One region of the Neisseria macacae ATCC 33926 genome, then DNA from elsewhere that is predicted to be linked to it. Evidence: predicted binding sites of a transcription regulator. Region 1 holds the regulator's gene; the other holds the start of a gene.
The links. The regulator FNR, encoded in region 1, switches genes on or off when oxygen is low (the NO sensors DNR and NnrR bind a similar motif). The targets are predictions, from matches to a motif close to TTGATNNNNATCAA.

Region 1 (12,294 bases):
ATGGGCGTATCTGGAACAAATTGACTTTGAATTACGGCAAACCGGCAAATATGGTTTGATGTTACCCGAAAGTCTTGAAAATAAAAACAAAGGTCGTCTGAAAATTTTCAGACGACCTTTGCTATTCCTCTTTACACCGTTTGCGAATATTGGGCTTTGGTTTCCCTATGGCGCAGGTGGTAGTCGAACACCATGGCGATATTGCGTATCAGGAAGCGGCCTTTGGGGGTAACGGTCATCCCGTGCGGTTTCAGGCGGACGAGTCCGAGGGAGGCGAGTTGTTCCAAGTCGGCAAGTTCGTCTTTGAAATAGCGGTCGAACGGAATACCGAATACGCTTTCGTAGATTCGGTAATCCAAGGCGAAGCGGCACATCAAATCTTGGATGATATTGCGGCGCAAAAGGTCGTCCTGATTGAGCTGGTAGCCACGCATGATGGGCAGGTGTCCTGCATCAAGCGCGGCATAGTAGGCGTCGATGTCGCGTTCGTTTTGGGAGTAGGTGCTGCCGATTTTGCCGATGGAAGATACACCGATGGCGACCAAATCGCAGTCCGCGTAGGTCGAGTAGCCTTGGAAGTTGCGCTGGAGGAAGCCTTCTTTGAGGGCGATGGAAAGTTCGTCATCGGGTTTGGCGAAATGGTCCATACCGATGAAGACGTAGCCGCGTTCGGTCAGGGTTTGAACGCAGTATTGCAGCATATCGAGTTTTTCTTCGCTGCCGGGAACGGCTTCGGTATCGATGCGGCGTTGCGGCTTGAAGATATGCGGCAGATGGGCGTAGTGATAAAGGGCAAGGCGGTCGGGATCGAGCGACAAGACAGTGTCGATGGTGGTTTTGATGCTTTCGGCGGTTTGATGCGGCAGGCCGTAAATCAAATCGACGCTGACGGATTTAAATCCAGCTTCGCGGGCGGCATCGATGACTTCTTTGGTTTCGTCGTAGCTTTGGATGCGGTTGACCGCTGCCTGCACTTTGGGATCAAAGTCCTGAATGCCGACGCTCATGCGGTTGAAACCGAGCTTGCCGAGCATGAGGACGGTTTCGCGGCTGACTTTGCGCGGGTCGATTTCGATGGAGTATTCGCCGCCGGGGATAAGTTGGAAATGTTTGCGTATCATGCGGAATACGCGTTCGATTTGGTCGTCGCTCAAGAAAGTCGGTGTACCGCCGCCGAAGTGCAGTTGGGCGAGCTGATGCCGTCCGCCCAGATGCGGGGCGAGCAGCTCCATTTCTTTTTCAAGGTATTCGATGTAGGCATCGGCGCGGCTTTTGTCTTTGGTGATGATTTTATTGCAGCCGCAGTAGTAACAGATGGTGTTGCAGAAGGGGATGTGGATATAAAGCGAAAGGGGCTTGTTCAAAGCCCCCATACCGCGCTGATTCAAGGCATTGATATATTCGGCTTCGCGAAATCCGTCATGAAAACGGTCGGCTGTCGGGTAGGAAGTGTAGCGCGGACCGCTGGAAGGAAGGCTGGCGATGAGTTCGCGATCGAACTCAGGCTTGTCATTGTTTCTATTGTGATTATTTTGTATCGGTATTACTTTCATGGCGTGTGCGTGATTAGAGTAATGATGTTAGGCAATTTTCGGATAGTTTGGTAGAATGCCACAGTATGATAAACCTGTCTTGATATGTGTCAATAACTTACGTAATCATGACAGGATAAAAACCTTAATTTTAAGGGTGTTTTATGACCACACACAATGCTATGCATCAGATGAAAACCCTGTGTTCTTCCTGTTCGCTGCGTGAACTCTGCCTGCCTGTCGGGCTTTTGCCCAATGAGTTTGCACAATTGGACGCGGTCATCCGACAGAGCCGCCGCTTGAAGAAGGGTGAATGTCTGTTCCGCACCGGTGAGCCTTTCGCGTCGCTGTTTGCCATCCGTGCCGGTTTTTTCAAAACCACGGTTGCCAGTCAGGACGGTCGCGATCAGGTTACCGGCTTTTTTATGTCCGGCGAACTCATCGGCATGGACGGCATTTGCTCCCATGTCCACAGCTGCGACGCGGTGGCTTTGGAAGACAGCGAAGTGTGTGAGCTGCCCTTTACCCACATCGAAGAACTGGGACACAACATCCCCAGCCTGAGAAGCCATTTTTTCAGATTAATGAGCCGCGAAATCGTGCGCGACCAAGGCGTGATGCTGCTTTTGGGCAATATGCGCGCCGAAGAGCGTCTGGCGGCGTTTTTGCTCAATCTGTCCCAACGCCTTTACTCGCGCGGATTTGCCGCCAACGATTTCATCCTGCGGATGTCGCGCGAAGAAATCGGCAGCTATTTGGGGCTGAAACTTGAAACCGTCAGCCGCACGCTGTCCAAGTTCCACCACGAAGGCTTGATTTCGGTCGAACACAAGCACATCAAAATCCTCGACTCGCAAGCCCTCAAAAAAATGGTGTCCGGCTGTTCGCACGCCATCTGATGGATACCGAGACTATTTTCAAACAGAATCCAAGGTCGTCTGAAAAATTTTCAGACGACCTTCTTCATAAAAACCAATTATGAAACACAAGAAAAAACTCATTGCCTTGACCGCTGTCTGCGCCCTGCTCGCCTACTGGCTCTATCCCGACCAACATCCCGTTTACCCCGCAAGCGACCATTACGACCCGAAAACGCAAACCTTCTTCAACCCCGAACCTCAGCAGAAACCGACCGGCCTGACCGGCGCATTTTGGAAGATCCTGACCGACCCGCAGGCAACGCACCCGCCCAAACCTCTGCCTACCGTCAAACCTGATTGGCAAACCTTCCTCGCCGCACCCGAAAGGAAAAGCCGCTTCGTCTGGTTCGGGCATTCTACCCTATTGATGCGGATCGGCGGGCAAACCATCATTACCGACCCCGTTTTCGGCAATTCCGTCTCCCCCATCCCCATCACCATGAAACGCTTCCAGCCTGCCCCCGCAGAAATCGACGAACTGCCGCCCGTCGATGTCATCCTGATTTCACACAGCCACTACGACCACCTCGAAAAAGACAGCGTGCAGGCACTCAATTCAAAAGGCAACAGCCATTTCATCGTCTCACTCGGCATGGGCGTACTGCTGAAAAAATGGGGCGTGCCGCAAGAGCGCATTACCGAACTCGATTGGTGGCAAAGTACCGAACGCAACGGCATCCGCTACACCGCACTACCTGCCCGCCACGATTCATCCCGAACCCTGACCGACCACAACCAAGCCCTGTGGTCCAGCTTTGCCATCGAACACGGCAGCGAAAAATTCTATTTTCACGGCGACTCGGCACAAGGCAGCCATTTCGACAAAATCGCCGAAAAATTCAACGGGTTCGATATCGCGTTCATCGAAAACGGGCAATACAGCGAACATTGGCCCAACAATCACCTCTTCCCCGAGCAAACCGCCCGCTATGCCGCACAGCTTGCTCCCAAACGCTTCATGCCCATCCACTGGGGCGCCTACGCCATGGCACTGCACGCTTGGAACGAACCCCTGCTGCAAAGCCTCCCGCTGGCACGCAGCTTGGGCGTAAGTCCGCTGACCCCTCTAATGGGGCAAGTCTTCGATGCCGATACCGCCACGCAAGACTGGTTTGCCGAACCTTTACAATAAAGCTGCCCAGGGGTCGTCTGAAAACAAATACAGCAAGTTCCATCAAGTCATAAATATAGTGGATTAACTTTAAACCAGTACGGCGTTGCGTTGCCTCGCCTTAGCTCAAAGAGAACGATTCTCTAAGGTGCTGAAGCACCAAGTGAATCGGTTCCGTACTATCTGTACTGTCTGCGGCTTCGTCGCCTTGTCCTGATTTAAATTTAATCCACTATACCGACGAAGCGGAAGCTGTTTTCAGACGACCTTTTTTGAATTTACCTGTTGCAGCATTTCCAACACTCTTCCCCTTCTCCCATTTATCCGTTTTGCAATATTCTGATAATAAAAAACTAATTTCCCCTCAGCCGAAAACCTTATTTTGCAACGCGCGGTTCGCGTATAAATCACTTGACCGATTACATCGTATTACGTAAAGTATGCGGCATTCTTTTGAATTGGTATTACCAATTTATTTGGTAATTACTCTCAGATTAAGGTTCGGTATCTCTCCCGCATCCGACATCATGATAAAAATTGATAAACAACGCCGATTTAAGGATTCACCATGGCACTATTCCTCAGCATTTTTCCCATCATCCTGCTGATTTGGCTGATGGTTAAGAAAAACAGTATGCCTTCCTACATCGCGCTGCCGATTACCGCCGCGCTGATTTACGCCATCAAGCTGTTTTATTTCAAAGACGACGCTATGCTGCTCAACGCAACCGCAGCGTCCGGCCTGGTTTCCACACTGACGCCGATTACCGTGATTTTCGGTGCGATCATGTTCAACCGTATGATGGAAACCACCGGCTGTATCGATATTATCCGCAAATGGCTGGCGACCATCAGCCCGAATCCTGTGGCGCAACTGATGATTATCGGCTGGTCGTTCGCCTTTATGATTGAGGGTGCATCCGGCTTCGGTACGCCTGCTGCGATTGCCGCCCCGATTCTGATGAGCCTGGGTTTCAACCCGTTGAAAGTGGCGATTTTTACGCTGGTCATGAACTCGGTGCCGGTATCTTTCGGCGCGGTGGGTACGCCGACTTGGTTCGGTTTCGCACCATTAAACCTGAGTGCCGAAAACATCCTTGCCATCGGCAGACAAACCGGCGTGATGCACTTCTTCGCAGGTTTCGTCATCCCAGTCATCGGCTTGAGCTTCATCGTGCCTTGGTCTGAAATCCGTAAAAACTTGGGCTTCATCGGTATCGCCGTTTTCTCTTGTACCATTCCTTATGTTGCATTGGCGATGGTCAATGAAGAATTCCCATCACTCGTTGCCGGCGCAATCGGCCTGATGGTATCCGTATTCGCCGCCAACCACGGCTGGGGTTTGAGCAAAGACCATCCGAAAGACCCGAATGCCGAAAAAGTACCTTTCGCCCAAGTCGCCAAAGCACTTGCCCCCCTGGGTATGCTGATCGGTATGCTGGTGGTTACCCGTATCAAACAGCTCGGCATCAAAGGCCTGCTAACCAGCAAAGAAGAATGGTTCAGCTTCCAACTGCCGTTTGATTTGAGCAAAATCACCGTCAGCGACTCTTTGACCATTACCTTCGGCAATATTTTCGGACAAGGTGTCAATGCGTCTTACCAAACCCTCTACGTTCCCGCATGGATTCCGTTTGTCTTTACCGTTTGGATTTGTATCCTGCTTTATAAAACCAAATTCAAAGATGCATGGGCTTTCTACGCTGCAACGTTCAACCAAACCAAAAAACCGCTGCTTGCCTTGATGGGCGCGCTGATTATGGTTCAACTGATGATGGTTGGCGGCGACGACTCCATGGTGAAAATCATCGGTAAAGAGTTTGCCGCAATGGCAGGCGAACACTGGGTTTACTTCTCCCCTTACCTTGGCGCTATCGGTGCATTCTTCTCCGGTTCGAACACCGTATCCAACCTGACATTCGGCCCGATTCAGCAACAAATCGCCCTTGATACCGGCCTGTCCGTGACCCTCATTCTCGCCCTGCAATCCGTCGGCGGCGCAATGGGCAACATGGTCTGCATCAACAACATCATCGCCGTATGTACCGTACTGGACGTGAAAAACGCCGAAGGTGCGATTATCAAGAAAACCGTCATCCCCATGGCGATTTACGGTGTGATTGCTGTCGCCATAGCAATTATTTTCTTCCCTCTAAGGTAAGCACCTTGTAACGTAAAAGGTCGTCTGAAAAAATGTGAACTGCACCCCAAAAGTTGGACACATCCCCTCCAACTCACAAGGTGCAGTTTTTTTATGAGCAAATATACATTACACTTCAAATACCAAGCCGTACTCCACTACCTGCATATACGCAGCCAACAACGTACCGCAGACCACTACGGCATTTCCCGAACCCACCTGAGACGATGGATACGCGCCTATCAAGAAGGCGGTATCGGCGCACTCGAACATCCCCAATCCAAAACCATGCCCCAACACCGCAAAAACCCCTTCATCGCAGATAAACCCGACCAAGAAAAAACACAGGCAGAGCTTATTGAAGAACTGTGCTATATGCGCGCAGAGGTCGCCTACCTAAAGGAGTTAAAAGCCCTCAGCCAAAAGCAGACCGCAAAGGACAAAGCCAAACCGTCCAAACACTGAGGGCGCAACACCCGCTCAAATACCTGCTGCACATCGCAAACCTGCCCAAAAGCAGCTTTTACTACCACCACCAAGACCAGCCCGACACCGACGCAGCCGACAAAGCCCTCCTTGTCGAAACCTACCGGCGGCATAAAGGACGCTACGGACAAAGGCGCATTGCCGCAGCATTGGGTTGGAACCGCAAAAAAGCGGCGCGGTTGATGAGGCAGCTAGGGCTGAAAGCCCTCATACGGGCGAAAAAAGCCTACCGCCATCCCGCCATGGGCGAAATATCGGAACACCTCCTCAAACGCCTATTCAAAGCTGAAAAGCCTAACGAAAAATGGCTGACCGACGTGACCGAACTCAAAGGAAAGGACGGCAAACTGTACCTCTCGCCGATATTGGACTTGTTCAACCGAGAAATCGTCGCCTACGCCATGAGCCGCAGAGCCGACAGCGAAATGGTGAAGGAAATGCTCGAAAAAGCCGCCCCCCGTCTGACTGCTAAAGGAACGATGCTGCATTCGGACCAAGGTGTGCTGTACCGTACGGCGGGGTATAGGGAATTGCTTGCGGAGTATTCCATGGTTCAAAGCATGTCGCGAAAGGCGAACTGTTGGGACAATGCGCCGATGGAAAGCTTCTTTGCGGTGTTAAAGACGGAGTGTTTCTATAACGCAGGTGAATTGACGGTAGATGAATTGATGAAGCAGATAGATGACTATATGGATTACTACAACCGGGAGCGTTGCAGTTTGAAATTGAAAAAGCTGAGTCCTGTCGCATACAGAACCCAGCTTGCACAGAGCGCCTGAATAGGCTTTTATGAGTGTCCAAGATTTGGGGGCCAGTTCAATGTTCAGACGACCTTTTTTATGAAGCAAACAGTTAGTCAATACCCCCTTCCCTACCATCATATAGTGGATTAAATTTATAGTGGATTAAATTTAAATCAGGACAAGGCGACGAAGCCGCAGACAGTACAGATAGTACGGAACCGATTCACTTGGTGCTTCAGCACCTTAGAGAATCGTTCTCTTTGAGCTAAGGCGAGGTAACGCCATCCTGGTTTAAAGTTAATCCACTATAAAAAATGCAGATAAAAAACGGGCCGCCAAAAGGCGACCCTAAGAAACTCTTGCAGCTGGGAGTAATAGCAAGAGATTACGACACTTTAACCTGGTTTATGCCGGAGAAACGACGCATCAGCTCTGGAATGGCTTCGGCATTCGAAGCAACAGTGATGCCCATTTTCCGCATTTGGTAGATAGTCTCGATGGTGCTTTCAGGCGCATAGCCGTGGCAGGCACCGAGATTGACAATAATATGAAGATTATCGCTGTACCAAGACAATTGCTTGGCCGTATTGGCGACAGTTTCTTCGATGGCCAATCCGCCAATAATGACAGTATCGGCTTTTTGTTCGTGCAGCCATTCCAACAGACCTGTGCTGTTTGCCTCATTGGCTTCATGAAAACAAGCACCGTGAACATGTTTACCGCTTAATTCGAGCGCATGATCGTAATCTGCCGGAGAGGGCAAGCCTTGGAGCAGATGCGTTCCGCGACAACCTCCGGCGCATTGGCTGAAAAAACCGGACGGTCGACCAAACATGACACCGTTGCGATTGACGACGGTCGCACAAATGCTCTCCGGATCAATGCTCACATTCTCAATTAAAACCCTTTTATCTGCCAACGCTGCCTGGCGGTTAAGTTCATTAACCATATTTTCCGGACGCAACAAAAAATGGGTTGCATTAGCAGCCATACAGGTAAAGCGAAATTGCGGTTGGATGTCGATTGCAACGATAGTCATAAGATATGGCTCTCTATATTTAATTCTGCAAACAGAATCAGGATTGCTCCGTTCAATCACTGATCAGACAAATGGTTTAATTTAACGATAATCGGTGTATTTATGATGAACGGTATAATATCAGGATAATCGTTGTATAGCTAGTAAATATTTTAAGATTTGTAACAATACTCGCAGTAAATATAATTTTTGTTGTATTTAAGGTTAACACTCTAATCAATTATCATTTTTAAGCGATTATTTTTATTCATTAATTTTTTATTAATTCCATGATTTCCCTGTATTTTCAAAATATGGGACACCATGAATAAAACTGTTGTTTAAAAGAAAAATCTGCCCCTGGAAAACGAAAAATTGTTGGCAATATCCCTATCGCAAGCTGATTTTGCTCCCCAACGGCAAAAATAAACGGCACAAAAATCTTGCCGCATCCGACAAGCGCAGACTCAAACAAATAAACGCGCAACACAGTTTCTACCCGTGTTGCGCGTTTTATAGTGGATTAACTTTAAACCAGTACGGTGTTGCCTCGCCTTGCCGTACTGGTTTAAAGTTAATCCACTATATTATCGCCCCCCGCTCATCGCGAACGGGACAAATCAACAAATCTCCACTTCCAAATCCAAGCGTCGTGCCGTTGCCTGTACTGCTTCGACATCATCCAGCCAAAAAATCGCAAACAGGTAACCATCATCACCGGTCGGTACGTCACACAACACCAAACCATCCCTCTCCAATGCCGCTTGTACATAAGGAAACAGTTCTTCACTATAAGTCTCTTCGGGATATTCCCATTCCCATTCATCCCAACCTAATAGATTCCGGACAATCGCTTCCATCTCTTCTGGTTCAAATTTCCAATCTGAATACCATGTTGCGCCATATCTGCGCAAGACGCAGAAGATATCCGCCCACTCTTCCCCGTACCCCAAGTCATCCATTGACTCTTCATTTTCATCTACACGGATATAAAAATTCTTAACCTGTTCCAGCTCCGCACCGGAACCATCGTCATTCTCCCCTGAAGGCCATCCCCTCTTCCGTAACGTAGCCCAAAGGCTTTCTTGAATCTGATAAACCCATTCGCCCCGCTGCAAAACAGCCAAATCGTCTTCCGTCACTTCCAACCATTTAAACAATGCCCACAAATCCGCTTTTTGTTCAGGCGTAGCAGGATAGAAAATTGCTTCGTCCATGTCGTGTTCCTAATATCAAAATACAAAAACAGGTCGTCTGAAAACGGTTAAACATTTTCAGACGACCTTTACTTCAATCAAACTTGAATCAATGCCTAAAATGGCGAATACCCGTTACTACCATCGCAATGCCGTGTTCGTCCGCTGCGTCGAAAACTTCCTGATCGCGCATCGAGCCTGCGGGGTGGATGATGGCTTTGATGCCCTGTTCGGCGATGACGTCCACGCCGTCGCGGAAGGGGAAGAAGGCATCGGAGGCGGCACACGCGCAGTTTAAGTCCAGGCCTGCGTCTTGCGCTTTGCGGGCGGCGATGCGGGTACTGTCCACGCGGCTCATTTGGCCTGCGCCGATGCCGTAAGTTTGACCGCCTTTGCCGAACACGATGGCGTTGGATTTGACGTATTTGGCGACGTTCCAGACGAACAGCAAATCGTTCCATTCCTGCTCGGTCGGTTGGCGTTTGGAGACGACTTTCAAATCGGCGCGGCTGATGCGGTGGATGTCGGGCGTTTGTACCAACAGTCCGCCGCCGACGCGTTTGAATTCAAAGCGGTTCGCGCCTGCTTCCAGAGGCACTTCCAATACGCGCACGTTTTTCTTGGCGGCGGCGATTTCGAGGGCTTCGGCGGTGAACTTCGGCGCCATCAGGACTTCCATAAACTGATTATCGGTAATCTGTTTGACGGTTTCGCCGTCCACTTCGCGGTTGAAAGCGATGATGCCGCCGAACGCGCTGGTAGTGTCGGTGGCGTAGGCGAGTTTGTAGGCGGTCAATGTATCAGCTGCAACGGCGACACCGCACGGATTGGCGTGTTTCACAATCACGCAGGCGGGCGCGTCGAAGGATTTGACGGCTTCCCAAGCGGCATCGGCATCGGCGATGTTGTTGTAGGACAATTCTTTGCCTTGCAGTTGTTTGTATGCGGCGAGGCTGCCTGCGGCGGGATACACATCGCGGTAGAACGCGGCGCGTTGGTGCGGGTTTTCGCCGTAGCGCATGTCTTGCACTTTAATCCAGCTTTGGTTGAACTGGCTGGGGAATTCGCCGATTTCGGGCGTGCCGCTCAACACGTCGTCTGAAAGCGAGGTTAAGTAGTTGGAAATCATGCCGTCGTATTGGGCGGTGTGGCTGAACGCCTTGCGCGACAGATTGAAGCGGGTTTTGTCGCTCAACGCGCCGCCGTTGGCTTCCATTTCGGCGGCAATGGCGGGGAAGTCGGCGGTGTCGGTAACGATGGCGACGTGTTTCCAGTTTTTCGCGGCGGAGCGCACCATGGTAGGGCCGCCGATGTCGATGTTTTCAATCGCGTCTTCCAGCGTGCAGTCAGGCTTGGCGATGGTGGCGGCGAAGGGGTAAAGGTTGACGCACACGAGGTCGATGTTGCCGATGCCGTGCTCTTCCATCTTGGCGACGTGTTCGCCCAAATCGCGCCGCCCCAAAATACCGCCGTGTATTTTCGGATGCAGCGTTTTCACGCGGCCGTCGAGCATTTCGGGAAAACCGGTGTAGTCGGCGACTTCAATCACGGGAATGCCGACATCGGCCAGCAGTTTCGCCGTGCCGCCGGTGGAGAGGATTTCGACACCGAGTTTGTGCAGGGTTTGGGCAAATTCGACGGCGCCGTTTTTGTCGGACAGGCTGATCAGGGCGCGTTTGATGGAAGGCATGGGGATTCCTTTTTTGAAGGTTTAATCGATACACGCTGCTAGCGCAAAAATGAAACAAAACTTGATGAGATGTTTAGCTCCGATGGCGTTCTCTTGAGCAATTCAATAAATTTATACCTTACGGCAAGCGATATCTTGTCTATCGCCCTGCATACGGACGCTTAGGCTGTCATTCCCGATTTTTTTAATCTGCATTTGCAATTTAATTGCGTCACCAATATCGTTTCTCAAATGAGCAAACATTTCCTTATCCACTTTACGCCACGGGATGGTGCGAATTTTAGCTATGCTATGTTGTCTTTGAACATCGGTGGTTTTAATGTTCAAACCAATTTTTCCTCCGTTCACCGTCCAAGTACCGTCTGCAAACACCCGATAAGCTAGGGTTTCATCATCAGGTGAAGGAAAATTCGCATCCACAATCGCGCTTACTTTTTGCTCACTGCCAAAAGTAAACGTCCTCAGGGTTCCATTATCATCAACGCACTGCCATTTACCGAGTAGTTGCGCTTCCTTAACAACAACAGGTTTTGCCAACACAGGCGCAGCAGCAAAGGCAGCAAGAAGAAAAATCAGGTGTTTTTTTTGCATAACAGTTTCTTTCTATAAAATCGGGAGTGAATAAGCTACTTTCTTAGTTTTCCAACTGCCTTATACAAGTTTGAAGACACTGGCGGTCAGTTTGACAGAATACGTCTTCAATCTTGGCAAAACATTATGGGATGAATTTTCAGGGCGGTATTATCCCCTAGTTTCGGGTTTTTGGCAGCAGTTTTCTGGAAATATTGTTGACAATTTTTCTAGAAAAAAGGTCGTCTGAATTGATTTTCAGACGACCTTTCTGCCGTTCCCTTCCGTCATTATTGCCTGCATAAGGCTAACGATTCAGATATGCCCGTCCTGCGGCTGACAGCTCGAACAAAACCCGCGCCGACGGTTTTCAGACGACCCTTTTCCCCGCCCTGCTTATTCAAACCCCATTTTCCTTGCCGTTGCCACTGCGCCCGCCATCGTGATGCACAAAGGCATCAGCAGAGCGGCGGGGGCGTAGGTGAGTTCGAGGATGAAGACTATGGCGGTCAGGGGCATTTTGAGGGAAACGCCGAGAAAAGCCGCCGCGCCGATGACGGCGGCACTTTCAGACGACATGGCGGGGAAGAATGTGTTCCACGCGGCTGCGGCGGCAAAGGCGATGGTGCTGCCGAGCATCATGGACGGGGTAATCAGCCCGCCGTATGCGCCTGCGGCGAGTGCGAGCAGGACGACGAACCATTTGACGGCGGTCATTTCCAAGCTGTACCGCCAGTCGGTCATGCCGCCGAACGTAAGCTGGTTGCCCGCCTTGCCGTTGCCCAGTATTTCGGGAAACCAAACGGAAACGATGCCGATAAGGGCGAACAAGGCAATCGCCAAAGGAATGATTTTCGGGTCGTTGCGCTTGAAGAAGGGAAATTTTTT
Region 2 (12,294 bases), 270 kb from region 1:
CGCCGACTGGTGTATTTCCTGCAAAGAAATGGCAAACTACACGCTCAACCAGCCGCAAGTGCATGAAGCCGTCGATATGGAACGCTTCTTCCAAATCGACGTAACCGCCAACACGCCCGAACATCAGGCACTCTATAAAGAATACGGAATCTACGGCCCGCCGGGCATTTTCGCCATCCACGCCGACGGCCGCCGCAGCGACCCCTTGCTCGGCTTCGCCAAACCGGACGAATTCATCAACTGGTACAAACAAAACGAAAAATAAAGACGAAAGGTCGTCTGAAAACCTGAAACAGGGTTTTCAGACGACCTTTTTAAATGGTGGGTTTCAACCCCGCCACTGGTTACACCTATTTAATTTTCAAAATTGGAAGATTAAGATGTCTTAATTCATTTTGTTTCGGACATGAGGTCTTTAACGAGCCTTTCTTACCCTTTTCTACATCCAGGCGTATCGATATGAAGCATTGATTTTTATCATGAATATATTCATCTACATCATAACCCACACCCGTTTCTTCATCTGTATCAATTTCCAAATCCCCTGATTTTAATTTTGCCACGCCTTGCATCAAAGAATTTTTCCCTGAATTGCGCGGGTTATATATATCGAATTGTATATTTCCATTTTTCAAATGCTTTGTCTGAAGCAATAGCCCTGTTTTGCTTACTCGATATGTCCCTGAATAGGCTGACAAGGGTATAAAAAGTAAAAACACATATAAAAACTTTTTCATCATACTGCTCTTTCCTCAATTATAGTGGATTAAAATAAAAATGAGACAAGGCGGCAACGCCCGCCGTGTACGGGTAGTACATAAGGGCGTTGGCAACGCCGTATCATTGCAATTTTAATCCACTATAAATTTTAAAGATAAGAATGCTCTAGTAATCCAAGTTTGAACCGATACCACGTTGTCTCAACTTAGCCCAAAGATTGCGACTGAAGGTCTAAAATGACAATAGATTTATATGGTAACTGATTGATGCAATGGGCTGCAACAAATGGGATGAACGGCGAAAAGGTCGTCTGAAAGCGAATATTTCATTTTCAGACGACCCTTTTGGATTTGAACTCAATAAATAATGTTTTTGCCGTAACTTTCTAAAATTGATTTGATTTTGAGGATGGTTTCTTTGGGGGGCGGATGTACGCCGGTGAGTTTGTAGGTGTCGCCGCACAATGCCCATTTGTGCGCGCCCAGTTCGTGATAAGGAAGGAGTTCGACCATTTCGACGTTGTCCATGTCTGCGATGAATTCGCCGAGCAGGTGGGCGGAACGGTCGTCGTCGGTATAGCCTGGGACGACGACGTAGCGGACGCGTGCGGGCTGTTTGCGTTCGGCGAGGTAGTGGGCAAATTTGAGGGTTTTGGTGTTGGGGATGCCGACGAGGACTTTGTGGATTTCGGGGTTGATTTGTTTTAAATCGAGCATGACGAGGTTGGTATGGTCGAGCAGGTCGTCGAGGATGGAATCGTAATGCAGGGCGTAGCCGTTGCTGTCGAGGCAGGTGTGGATGTCGTGTTCTTGGCAGGCGGTGAACCAGTCGCGTACGAATTCGTATTGCAGGAGCGGTTCGCCGCCTGTGGCGGTAACGCCGCCGCCTGTGGCGCGCAGGTAGTGGCGGTAGGACATGACTTGCTTCATGACTTCGGGCACGGTCATTTCTTGGGCTTGTTCGGTGTGCAAGTCCCATGTGTCGCGGTTGTGGCAGTAGAGGCAGCGCATGAGGCAGCCTTGCAGAAAGAGGACGTAGCGCAACCCGGGACCGTCCACTGCGCCGCAGGATTCTACGGAATGGACGATGCCTTTGCCGTTGTAATGGCGGTGTCCGAGGTCTTTGGCGGGGGCGGGTATTTCGGGGTTGATGGCGATGGATGTCTGCATGGTGTCTGATGTACCGGATATTGGGGTCGTCTGAAAACTTGTTTTTGTGTTGCAGAGGGTTCTTCTTATTGGATTAATATGCGGGCATTGCGTTCCCTGTTGTGAGAAGTTTATGGGCTGTTTTTAAATAGGTAAATGGGTTTTAATGATAACTCTATTGTACCGCCTTCGGTCGTCTTGATTTAAAGTTAATCCACTGGATTTTGATATTATCAAACCATTGCTTCAGGCAAAATCAAGCCGGGTTCCGGATAATCCGTCCCCCGGCTTGGTTTACTGTAAACCCTTTGCTTTACATGGTTTGTGTAAAGGTACGGGTAATCACGTCAAGCTGCTGTTCTCGGGTCAGCGAGTTGAAGCGTACGGCGTAACCGGACACGCGGATGGTCAGTTGCGGATATTTGTCCGGATTGTTCATCGCGTCTTCCAGCGTTTCGCGGGTCAATACGTTGACGTTCAGGTGTTGACCGCCTTCCACTTCTCCTTCTTCGTGGTGGAAGTAACCATCCATCAGGCCTGCGAGGTTGCGTTCGCGGGAATTTTCGTCTTTACCTAATGCACCCGGCACGATGGAGAAGGTGTAGGAAATACCGTCTTTGGCAAATTCAAACGGCAGTTTGGCTACGGAGGTCAGCGAAGCGACGGCGCCGTTGACATCGCGGCCGTGCATCGGGTTGGCGCCCGGACCGAACGGTGCGCCTGCGCGGCGGCCGTCAGGCGTGTTGCCGGTTTTTTTGCCGTACACGACGTTGGAGGTAATGGTCAGCACGGACTGGGTCGGCGTCGCGTTGCGGTAAGTTTTGTGGGTCGCCACTTTTTTCATAAAGCGTTCCACCAAGTCGCAGGCAATATCATCCACGCGGTCGTCGTTGTTACCGAACTGCGGGTATTCGCCTTCGATTTCAAAGTCAACGGCAATACCGTTTTCGTCGCGAATCGGTTTGACTTTGGCGTATTTGATGGCGGACAGCGAGTCGGCGGCCACAGACAAACCGGCGATACCGCAGGCCATAGTGCGTTTCACGTCGCGGTCGTGCAGCGCCATCAACGCGGCTTCGTAGCTGTATTTGTCGTGCATGTAATGAATGATGTTCAGCGCGGTAACGTATTGGGTTGCCAACCAATCCATGAATTTGTCCATGCGCGCAAAGACAGTGTCGTAGTCCAAGACTTCGTCCATAATCGGTTCGGTTTTCGGACCAACTTGGTCTTTGGATTTTTCGTCCACGCCGCCGTTGATTGCGTACAGCAGGGTTTTCGCCAAGTTGGCGCGTGCGCCGAAGAACTGCATTTGTTTGCCGACCACCATCGGGCTGACGCAGCAGGCAATGGCGTAGTCGTCGCTGTTGAAGTCCGGACGCATCAAATCGTCGTTTTCGTATTGGATGGACGAGGTGTCGATGGACACTTTGGCACAAAACTCTTTAAAGCCTTGCGGCAGTTGTTCGGACCACAACACAGTGATGTTCGGTTCGGGAGACGGACCCATGTTGTACAGGGTGTGCAGCACGCGGAAGTTGGTACGGGTTACCAGCGTGCGTCCATCCAAACCCATACCGCCGATGGATTCGGTTGCCCAAATCGGGTCGCCGGAGAAGAGTTGGTCGTATTCGGGCGTACGCAGGAAACGAACCATACGCAGTTTCATCACCAAATGGTCGATAAATTCTTGCGCTTGGGTTTCGGTAATTACGCCGTTTTTCAGGTCGCGCTCGATGTAGATGTCCAAGAATGAAGACACGCGACCGAACGACATGGCGGCGCCGTTTTGCGATTTAACGGCGGCAAGGTAGCCGAAGTAAGTCCATTGGATGGCTTCTTGTGCATTTTTCGCAGGGCCGGAAATGTCGTAGCCGTAAGAGGCTGCCATTTCTTTCATTTGACCCAAGGCTTTGTATTGTTCGTTGATTTCTTCGCGGCGGCGGATAACTTCTTCCAAATCCACGCCGTTTTCCAAATCGGCTTGCAGCGAGTTGAACTGGTTGAGTTTGTCTTTCATCAAGAAGTCGATACCGTACAATGCCACGCGGCGGTAGTCGCCGATGATGCGACCACGACCGTAAGCGTCCGGCAAGCCGGTAATCACGCCTGATTTACGGCAACGGCGGATGTCGGGCGTATAAACGTCAAACACACCTTGGTTGTGGGTTTTACGGTATTTGGTGAAGATTTCGCTAACTTCGGGGTTCAACTCGACGTTGTACACTTTGCACGCGTCTTGTACCATTTTCAAACCGCCGAACGGCATGATCGAGCGTTTCAGAGGCTCATCTGTTTGCAGGCCGACGATGGTTTCCAAATCTTTATTGATATAACCCGGCGCATGGCTGGTAATGCCGGACACGACTTGCGCGTCAATTTTGTAGGGTTCGTGCGTGCGGTTTTCGACTTTGATGCCTTCCATCACGTCCGCCCACAATTTGGTCGTAGCCTCGGTCGCAGGTGCGAGGAAAGACGCATCGCCTTCATAAGGCGTGTAGTTTTTCTGAATAAAATCGCGCACGTCGACATTGGTTTCCCAATTACCGCCGACAAAACCTTCCCAAGCGGCAGGGCGTTGCTGTACATCGGTTGACATATCAAGCTCCTAATTTGTCAGATAGAATTTATAGGTAGAAGAAATTTACCTTTGCAGAATAGCACTTTAGCTCTATGAAGTGTAACGATTGGCGGAGATGTGAACGTTTACCCGATATTTTTTTGACTTACATCAATGAGAACAGTTATTACTTAAAACTACATTTTATTTTTCAAGCCTTTAGCGTGTAAACAAGTGTAGAATATAAAATTAAGCCCTGAAAACTTGTCCGGTTTTCAGGGCTTTTCCTTAGGTATTTGATTTCATGCAATTACATTGTGTAAAGGTCACAAGTTGGACACAAATTGGACACAAAGCAAAAAGACAGCCTGAATTATAAGCTGTCTTTTGGTAATTTAGAGTCTTAGATTATTCAATAAATTCATAGATTTATTGGTGCCCGGAGCCGGAATCGAACCGGCACGGCCGGTTTAGGGCCGACGGATTTTAAGTCCGTTGTGTCTACCTATTTCACCACCCGGGCGCAGACTGTTTTATATTGAAATTTGGAGGCGGGGGCGCGGATTTGAACCGGCCTATATAAGGGTTGCACCCCTTATAGCATAAACACTCTGCCACCCCGCCATGAAATGAGTGGAGGCGAGAGTCGGAATCGAACCGGCGTCCACGGATTTGCAATCCGCTGCATTACCACTTTGCTATCTCGCCAAACAAACTACCAGGTAGTGTTCAAACTGGAGCGGGAAACGAGTCTCGAACTCGCGACCTCAACCTTGGCAAGGTTGCGCTCTACCAACTGAGCTATTCCCGCATATCCAAATGTGCCTGAACGATGGAGCGGGAAACGAGTCTCGAACTCGCGACCTCAACCTTGGCAAGGTTGCGCTCTACCAACTGAGCTATTCCCGCATGGGGCACATCTGAAAATTAAACTGTGGAGCGGGAAACGAGTCTCGAACTCGCGACCTCAACCTTGGCAAGGTTGCGCTCTACCAACTGAGCTATTCCCGCATCGGAGAAACTTTATAGCAACTTAAGACAGGATTCGTTTGGAGCGGGAAACGAGTCTCGAACTCGCGACCTCAACCTTGGCAAGGTTGCGCTCTACCAACTGAGCTATTCCCGCCGAATGTCTGTTTCTTGCTGCTGTTTCTGAAGAAGACGCAATTATTATGGATTTAAAACTTGTCGTCAAGGGGTTTGTTTTATTTTTTATTTGATTTCCTGCCACGCCATTTTCAGATAATAGAACATTGACCAGAGGGTTAATACAGATGCGATAAACATCAATATGTTACCTGTCAGGTAAAAAATATTGTCAAATCGATTGGAGGCTAAGAGCAATAAAAATATGGCAACCATTTGCGCGGCGGTTTTAAATTTGCCGATCGTGGCAACGGCAACGCTGCTGCGCCTGCCCATTTGCGCCATCCATTCCCTCAAGGCGGAAATGGTAATTTCCCTGCCGATGATGATGATGGCGAAGATAACATAAGTACGGCCAAGGCTGACCAGCAGCAATAATGCGGTCGCTACCATCAATTTATCCGCAACAGGATCGAGGAAGGCGCCGAAATCGGAGGTTTGTTTCCAAAGCCTTGCTAAAAATCCGTCAAACCAATCGGTTACGGCTGCGAGTGCGAAAATGATAGCGGCAGTCCAATTGACGGTTTCCGGTGCAATCCACCCTTTTGGCAGGAAAAACAGCAAAGTAAAGACCGGAATCAGCAAAACGCGCATCCAAGTCAGAAAAATCGGTATGTTCCAAGGCATGATTTACCTTTGATGTGGTTATGATAGTTAATTTGCCTATTATAACGGACTTGTCTGTCTGAAAGCATATGTTTTCACCATCTTTCAGACAGCAAAAGCCTTCAAGTCCGTTTGTTTTTTCGATAAAACCTGCATTGAGGCAGCCATTCTTTTTGGCACGGGTCGTCGATAAACGACTTTAAAATCTTTTGAAAGGTTTGATTTTGGGCGTTGTATATGTTGCCTTTTAGATAACACGACGCGTAATAATGCGCCAATAAATCCGCCTGCTGCTCCATATTCAGCATACCGAAATGATAAATATCAGACAGATTGGGATAGAGATAGGCACGGCGGCGGCGGTAGCCTCCGCTGACGAACAAAAACAATCCGCCCAACCAGGTTTTAAATCCTTGCTGGTACTGCCAAACATGGGTCAATTCATGAATCATCCATATTTGATGGGACTCGGAAGCGAGGGCAAAGTCGTCAGGACAGTTATTGCGCGGGAAATAGATGTTCCCGTTGGGCGAAACGGCAACCTGCATGGTCGGCAGGCAAGGAATGCCTTGATAGATTTTGACGCGGGCGTAATCAATGCTGTCGGCAAAAATCAGCTTTGCCATTTTGATTTCGTTGTCCGTCAGCCTGCGCCAGCGTTTGCTCATACCTTGTCCTTGTTACTTTCATGACGACCGGGGTCGTCTGAAAACGGTTATCCTGCCTTAGCAGTCATTCAGCTACGTTTACAACCGATACTGCCCTACCCGCTTTATAGTGGATTAAATTTAAATCAGGACAAGGCGACGAAGCCGCAGACAGTACAGATAGTACGGAACCGATTCACTTGGTGCTTCAGCACCTTAGAGAATCGTTCTCTTTGAGCTAAGGCGAGGCAACGCCGTACTGGTTTAAAGTTAATCCACTATATTTGCACCAACATCATCACAAACCTTACAACATGAAGGTCGTCTGAAATTTTTCAGACGACCTTTTGAGCCTGTCAAACTATTGTCCTGAATCTTTCGGCTTCTGATTGGCGTTCTCAAACAACTTGTTCATAGGGGTCAGATTGATTGCATTGCCTTGACTGACTATCCATTTATCCTCCACCCGCCAAACACCCGAGGTATCTTCCACGCGCAGATACCAGTGGTTGGTCGGCGGCAGGGGTTTGAAAGTCGCTTCATACTCCATACGACCGTTTTGGATTTCCGCACTGACGGGGTGCAATTTGACGGTTTGGTCTTCCGATTTTTTAGTCGGGTGCATCAAAAGGAGATTCAAAGGCTGCTTGGGATCGAATTCCCCACTGACAAACACTTTGGCCGCATCCTTATCCGGACTGATCAGCACTTGCACCTGCATATGCCGCTTCACTGCCTCTTCATCGCGGTGAAGCTGGATGTCGATGTGTTTGCCGTCTTTGTAATAGTCGTCCGTTACCAAATCGGTTGCATGTTCTTTGGCGACGAAGAACATGGCGACACTGGCAATCACGACGAAAATAGGACCCGCCATCAACACCCACGGCCAAATGTGTTTGTACCAAGGTTTGACTTGTTTTTGCTCGGACACGTTTTATTCTCCGATAAAGGTTGCTTCTTCTTCCAAGATAGTAGGTTTGCCATCTGCTTTGCCGGTTTCGCGATAAGTGAAGGTAAACTCAATCGGATGGCTGCCCTTGTCGGCGTATTCGGGAATGGTGGAAACTTGGACAGGGATGGTCAACGTTTGGCGCGGTGCGATTTTCACGCCGCCTTCCGGCAATCCGGTCAGGGCAATTTCTTCAAAGCCTTTGACTGCCGCAGTCATCACTTGTTCGTTTTCACTATTGTTGATAATGCGCAGGTTGTATGCGTTTTCCAGCCAACCTTTGCTGTTTTCGCGCACCATCACGCCGCGGTCTTTCAAAATATCGACTTCGACCATTTTGCGGGTGGAAAGTCCGACCAAGAAAGCAATAATAACCACCAGCAAAACAGCGCCGTATCCCGCCACACGCGGACGTTTCAAGCGTTTTTTGATGTCGCTTTCAGGATATTCGTGTTCCAACGCGCCTTCGGTCGTATAGCGTATCAAACCGCGCGGATAACCCATTTTATCCATGATTTCGTCGCAGGCATCAATACACGCCGCACAGCCGATACATTGATACTGCAAACCGTCGCGGATATCGATACCGACGGGACAGACCTGTACGCACATGGTGCAGTTGATGCAGTCGCCCAATCCGCTGTCTTCTTTGTTGGCGGTTTTCTTGCGCGCGCCGCGCGGTTCGCCGCGTTCGGTATCGTAAGAAATAATCAGCGTGTCTTTGTCGAACATCGCGCTTTGGAAGCGTGCATACGGACACATATGCAGGCACACTTTCTCACGCATAACGTGGGCAAAGAAGAAGGTCATGAAGCCGTAAAACGCTGCGGCAAACATTGCGCCGCCGCCTGCCACTCCGGCAAACAAGTCGGGAACGAACTGGCGGATCGGGACAAACCAGCCCGCAAAGGTAATGCCTGTCCACGCGCAGACAAGGAAAATCAGCAGGGCTTTAGTTGCTTTGATGCGGATTTTAGTAAAATTCCACGGCGATTTTTCCAGCTTCAGGCGTTTGTTGCGGTCGCCTTCGACCAAGTTGTCGATCCAAAGCATGATTTCGGTGTAAACCGTCTGCGGGCAGGAATAGCCGCACCACAAGCGTCCGGCAATCGTCGTCCACCAAAACAGCCCGAAGGCGCAAATCATCAGCAGCAGGGCAAGGTAAATCAAGTCGCCCATACCCAACGACAGCCCGAAAATGAAGAAATGCCGGTCCGGAATATTGAAGAGTACCGCCTGACGGTCGCTCCAGTTGAACCACGGAATCACATAAAACACAAACTGCGTCGCCAATACGGCGGCTATACGCAATTTGGCGAACCGCCCTTCCGCTTTTTTCGGATGGATGCGTTCGCCTTCGGGATGGATTTGGATGACGCTGGATTTGGGTTTTGAGGGTTTGGGCGGAGCGGTTTTTGCCGGTTTCTCGGACTGCTCTTTCGAGGCAGCGTTTTTTTCTTCTGACACAGCGTTTTCGGCTTGGTTTTCTGTTGACATTTTTCAGTGTTCCTTCGTGTGTTTGCGCGCAGGTCTTTTATTCTGATTACTGGTTTGATTGGTTTTTCAGACGACCTTTTATATGCGTCGGAATCATATCATTTGAACTTGACCAAAGCAAAAAGCCCTACTTGGCTTTTATATGCCACCCGTTTTGATTTTTCCGTTGCCCAAGTCTGAAATCAGCGATATTCAAGCAGTTGCATATAACCGATGATGCTATGTTTATAGCGAATCGCTATATCTCTGATAAAAATTTATAAACTACTGTTTCAAAACGGAATAACAGTTAATCTCATCTGCTTTGCCTGTTTCAGACGACCCCTTATGCGGACAATTTTTAAAACAGGACAATGCGAAACCGATGCCGTACCGGTTTGAAGTTGTCCTTCTGATAGACGGAAAGGTCGTCTGAAAGCCGCCCATATCCTTGAAAGCCTGCCCGAATCGGGCGATAATCAACGGGATTTTCTTTACCGTTACCGTTTCAAACCAATACAGCAAGGAAGGTACAAAATGTCTCAACTGGCAAACGCAATCCGTTTCCTCTCGGCCGATGCCGTTCAAAAAGCAAATTCCGGCCACCCCGGCGCGCCCATGGGTATGGCGGAAATGGCGGAAGTATTGTGGACGAAATTCCTGCGCCACAACCCCGCCAACCCCAAATTCTACAACCGCGACCGCTTCATCCTCTCCAACGGCCACGCGTCCATGCTGTTGTACAGCCTGTTGCACCTGACCGGCTACAACCTGAGCATTGAAGACCTGAAAAACTTCCGCCAATTGCACAGCAAAACCCCCGGCCACCCCGAATACGGCTACACCGATGGCGTGGAAACCACGACCGGTCCGTTGGGACAAGGCATTGCCAACGCGGTGGGTATGGCATTGGCGGAAAAAATCCTTGCCGCCGAATTTAATAAAGACGGTTTGAACATCGTCGATCATTACACCTATGTCTTCATGGGCGACGGCTGCATGATGGAAGGCGTATCGCACGAAGCCTGTTCGCTTGCCGGCACCTTGGGCTTGGGCAAACTGATTGTTTTGTATGATGACAACAATATTTCCATCGACGGCAAAGTGGACGGCTGGTTTACCGAAAACATCCCGCAACGCTTTGAAAGCTACGGCTGGCATGTCGTTCCCAACGTAAACGGCCACGACACCGCCGCCATTCAAGCCGCCATCGAAGCCGCCCGCGCTGAAACCGGCAAACCGTCCCTCATCTGCTGCAAAACCTTAATCGGCAAAGGCAGCGCCAACAAAGAAGGCAGCCACAAAACCCACGGCGCACCTTTGGGCGCGGACGAAATCGAAGCCACGCGCAAACATTTGGGCTGGACTTACCCCGCCTTTGAAATTCCGCAAGAAATCTACAACGCATGGAGCGCGAAAGAACAAGGCGCAAAACTGGAAGCGGAATGGAACGGGCTGTTCGCGCAATACCAAGCCAAATATCCCGCCGAAGCCGCAGAATTCGTGCGCCGCATGGATAAAAAACTGCCGGAAAACTTCGATGCCTATATTCAGACGGCCTTGAAAGAAGTGTGTGCCAAAGCCGAAACCATCGCCACCCGCAAAGCCAGCCAAAACAGCATCGAAATCCTCGCTAAAGAGCTGCCTGAACTGGTGGGCGGTTCTGCCGACCTGACCCCGTCCAACCTGACCGACTGGTCGGGCAGCGTCTCCGTTACCCGCGACAAAGGCGGCAACTACATCCACTACGGCGTGCGCGAGTTCGGCATGGGTGCCATCATGAACGGCCTTGCCCTGCATGGCGGCGTGAAACCCTTCGGCGCGACTTTCCTGATGTTCAGCGAATACGAACGCAACGCCCTGCGCATGGCGGCGCTGATGAAAATCAACCCCGTCTTCGTCTTCACCCACGATTCCATCGGCCTCGGCGAAGACGGCCCGACCCACCAACCCATCGAGCAAACCGCCACCCTGCGCCTGATTCCGAACATGGACGTATGGCGTCCGTGCGACACCGCCGAATCGCTGGTGGCATGGGCGGAAGCGGTAAAAGCCGAAGACCATCCGTCCTGCCTGATTTTCAGCCGTCAAAACCTGAAATTCCAAGCGCGCAACGAACAACAACTGAACGACATCAAACGCGGCGGCTACGTCATCAGCGAAGCCCAAGGCAATGCCCAAGCCGTCATCATAGCCACCGGTTCCGAAGTCGAACTGGCTTTAGAAGCGCAAAAAGCCCTCGCCGCGCAAAACATCGCCGTGCGCGTCGTTTCCATGCCGTCCACCAACGTGTTCGACCGCCAAGACGCCGCCTATAAAGCCGCCGTCCTGCCCGAAGGCCTGTCGCGCATCGCCGTAGAAGCCGGACACGCCGACGGCTGGTACAAATATGTCGGACTGAACGGCGCAGTCGTCGGCATCAACCGCTTCGGCGAATCTGCCCCTGCCGAACTGCTGTTCAAAGAATTCGGCTTTACCGTGGAAAATGTGGTGGATACTGTGAAATCAGTGCTGTAAACGGCAGCCATCGCATCAAAGGTCGTCTGAAAGCGGAAGATGAAGGTTTTCAGACGACCTTTTTCCTTTATAGTGGATTAACTTTAAACCAGGACGGCGTTACCTCGCCTTGCCGTACTATCCGTACTGTCTGCGGCTTCGTCGCCTTGTCCTGATTTAAATTTAATCCACTATAAAACCGCCCAAACCGGTTTAACAAAAATCCAAATACCTATACAGTGGCGCGACCCTTCCTACGCCAACGAAGTTGCATAGAAACGCCTAATAAAGCAGCGTCTGAAGCCCCTCCTATTCCCGATAATCCTTTGCCATATCTTGAAAGCCATACCGCTAAACCGTAAAATCACACCTTACCCAATTTGATATAAATTTACATCCAACCCATCTTACCCGCCAATTATGATGACCCGCCTTACCGCCTATCGGAAAACCCTCCTCATCTGCCTGATTTTATGGGCATCCATCATCGCCGTTTTCTCCGCCGAACGTTTCTTCATGCTGCACCATTTCGTTTCAGACGACATC

Region 2: a site for FNR is predicted at 4,590-4,603, ahead of pflB (formate C-acetyltransferase). Genes of this name have one in related genera too.

What each region holds. Positions count from the first base shown of each region.
Region 1 covers NZ_CP094241.1:2,181,000-2,193,293, forward strand. The annotation lists gene hemN (oxygen-independent coproporphyrinogen III oxidase) at 132-1,553, opposite strand; gene fnr (fumarate/nitrate reduction transcriptional regulator Fnr) at 1,697-2,431, shown strand; gene MON40_RS10495 (MBL fold metallo-hydrolase) at 2,511-3,584, shown strand; gene MON40_RS10500 (L-lactate permease) at 4,132-5,724, shown strand; gene MON40_RS10505 (helix-turn-helix domain-containing protein) at 5,818-6,168, shown strand; gene MON40_RS10510 (IS3 family transposase) at 6,072-6,968, shown strand; gene MON40_RS10515 (cysteine hydrolase family protein) at 7,318-7,971, opposite strand; gene MON40_RS10520 (DUF6630 family protein) at 8,571-9,167, opposite strand; gene purH (bifunctional phosphoribosylaminoimidazolecarboxamide formyltransferase/IMP cyclohydrolase) at 9,256-10,836, opposite strand; gene MON40_RS10530 (hypothetical protein) at 10,948-11,427, opposite strand; gene MON40_RS10535 (chloride channel protein) at 11,803-12,294, opposite strand, start outside.
Region 2 covers NZ_CP094241.1:1,914,534-1,926,827, forward strand. The annotation lists gene dsbD (protein-disulfide reductase DsbD) at 1-265, shown strand, start outside; gene MON40_RS09180 (hypothetical protein) at 351-740, opposite strand; gene pflA (pyruvate formate lyase 1-activating protein) at 1,077-1,889, opposite strand; gene pflB (formate C-acetyltransferase) at 2,182-4,467, opposite strand; tRNA gene MON40_RS09195 (tRNA-Leu) at 4,862-4,951, opposite strand; tRNA gene MON40_RS09200 (tRNA-Cys) at 4,975-5,052, opposite strand; tRNA gene MON40_RS09205 (tRNA-Cys) at 5,063-5,136, opposite strand; tRNA gene MON40_RS09210 (tRNA-Gly) at 5,164-5,239, opposite strand; tRNA gene MON40_RS09215 (tRNA-Gly) at 5,262-5,337, opposite strand; tRNA gene MON40_RS09220 (tRNA-Gly) at 5,364-5,439, opposite strand; tRNA gene MON40_RS09225 (tRNA-Gly) at 5,479-5,554, opposite strand; gene pgsA (CDP-diacylglycerol--glycerol-3-phosphate 3-phosphatidyltransferase) at 5,641-6,201, opposite strand; gene MON40_RS09235 (hypothetical protein) at 6,303-6,848, opposite strand; gene MON40_RS09240 (FixH family protein) at 7,189-7,701, opposite strand; gene ccoG (cytochrome c oxidase accessory protein CcoG) at 7,762-9,273, opposite strand; gene tkt (transketolase) at 9,790-11,769, shown strand; gene MON40_RS09255 (LTA synthase family protein) at 12,169-12,294, shown strand, end outside.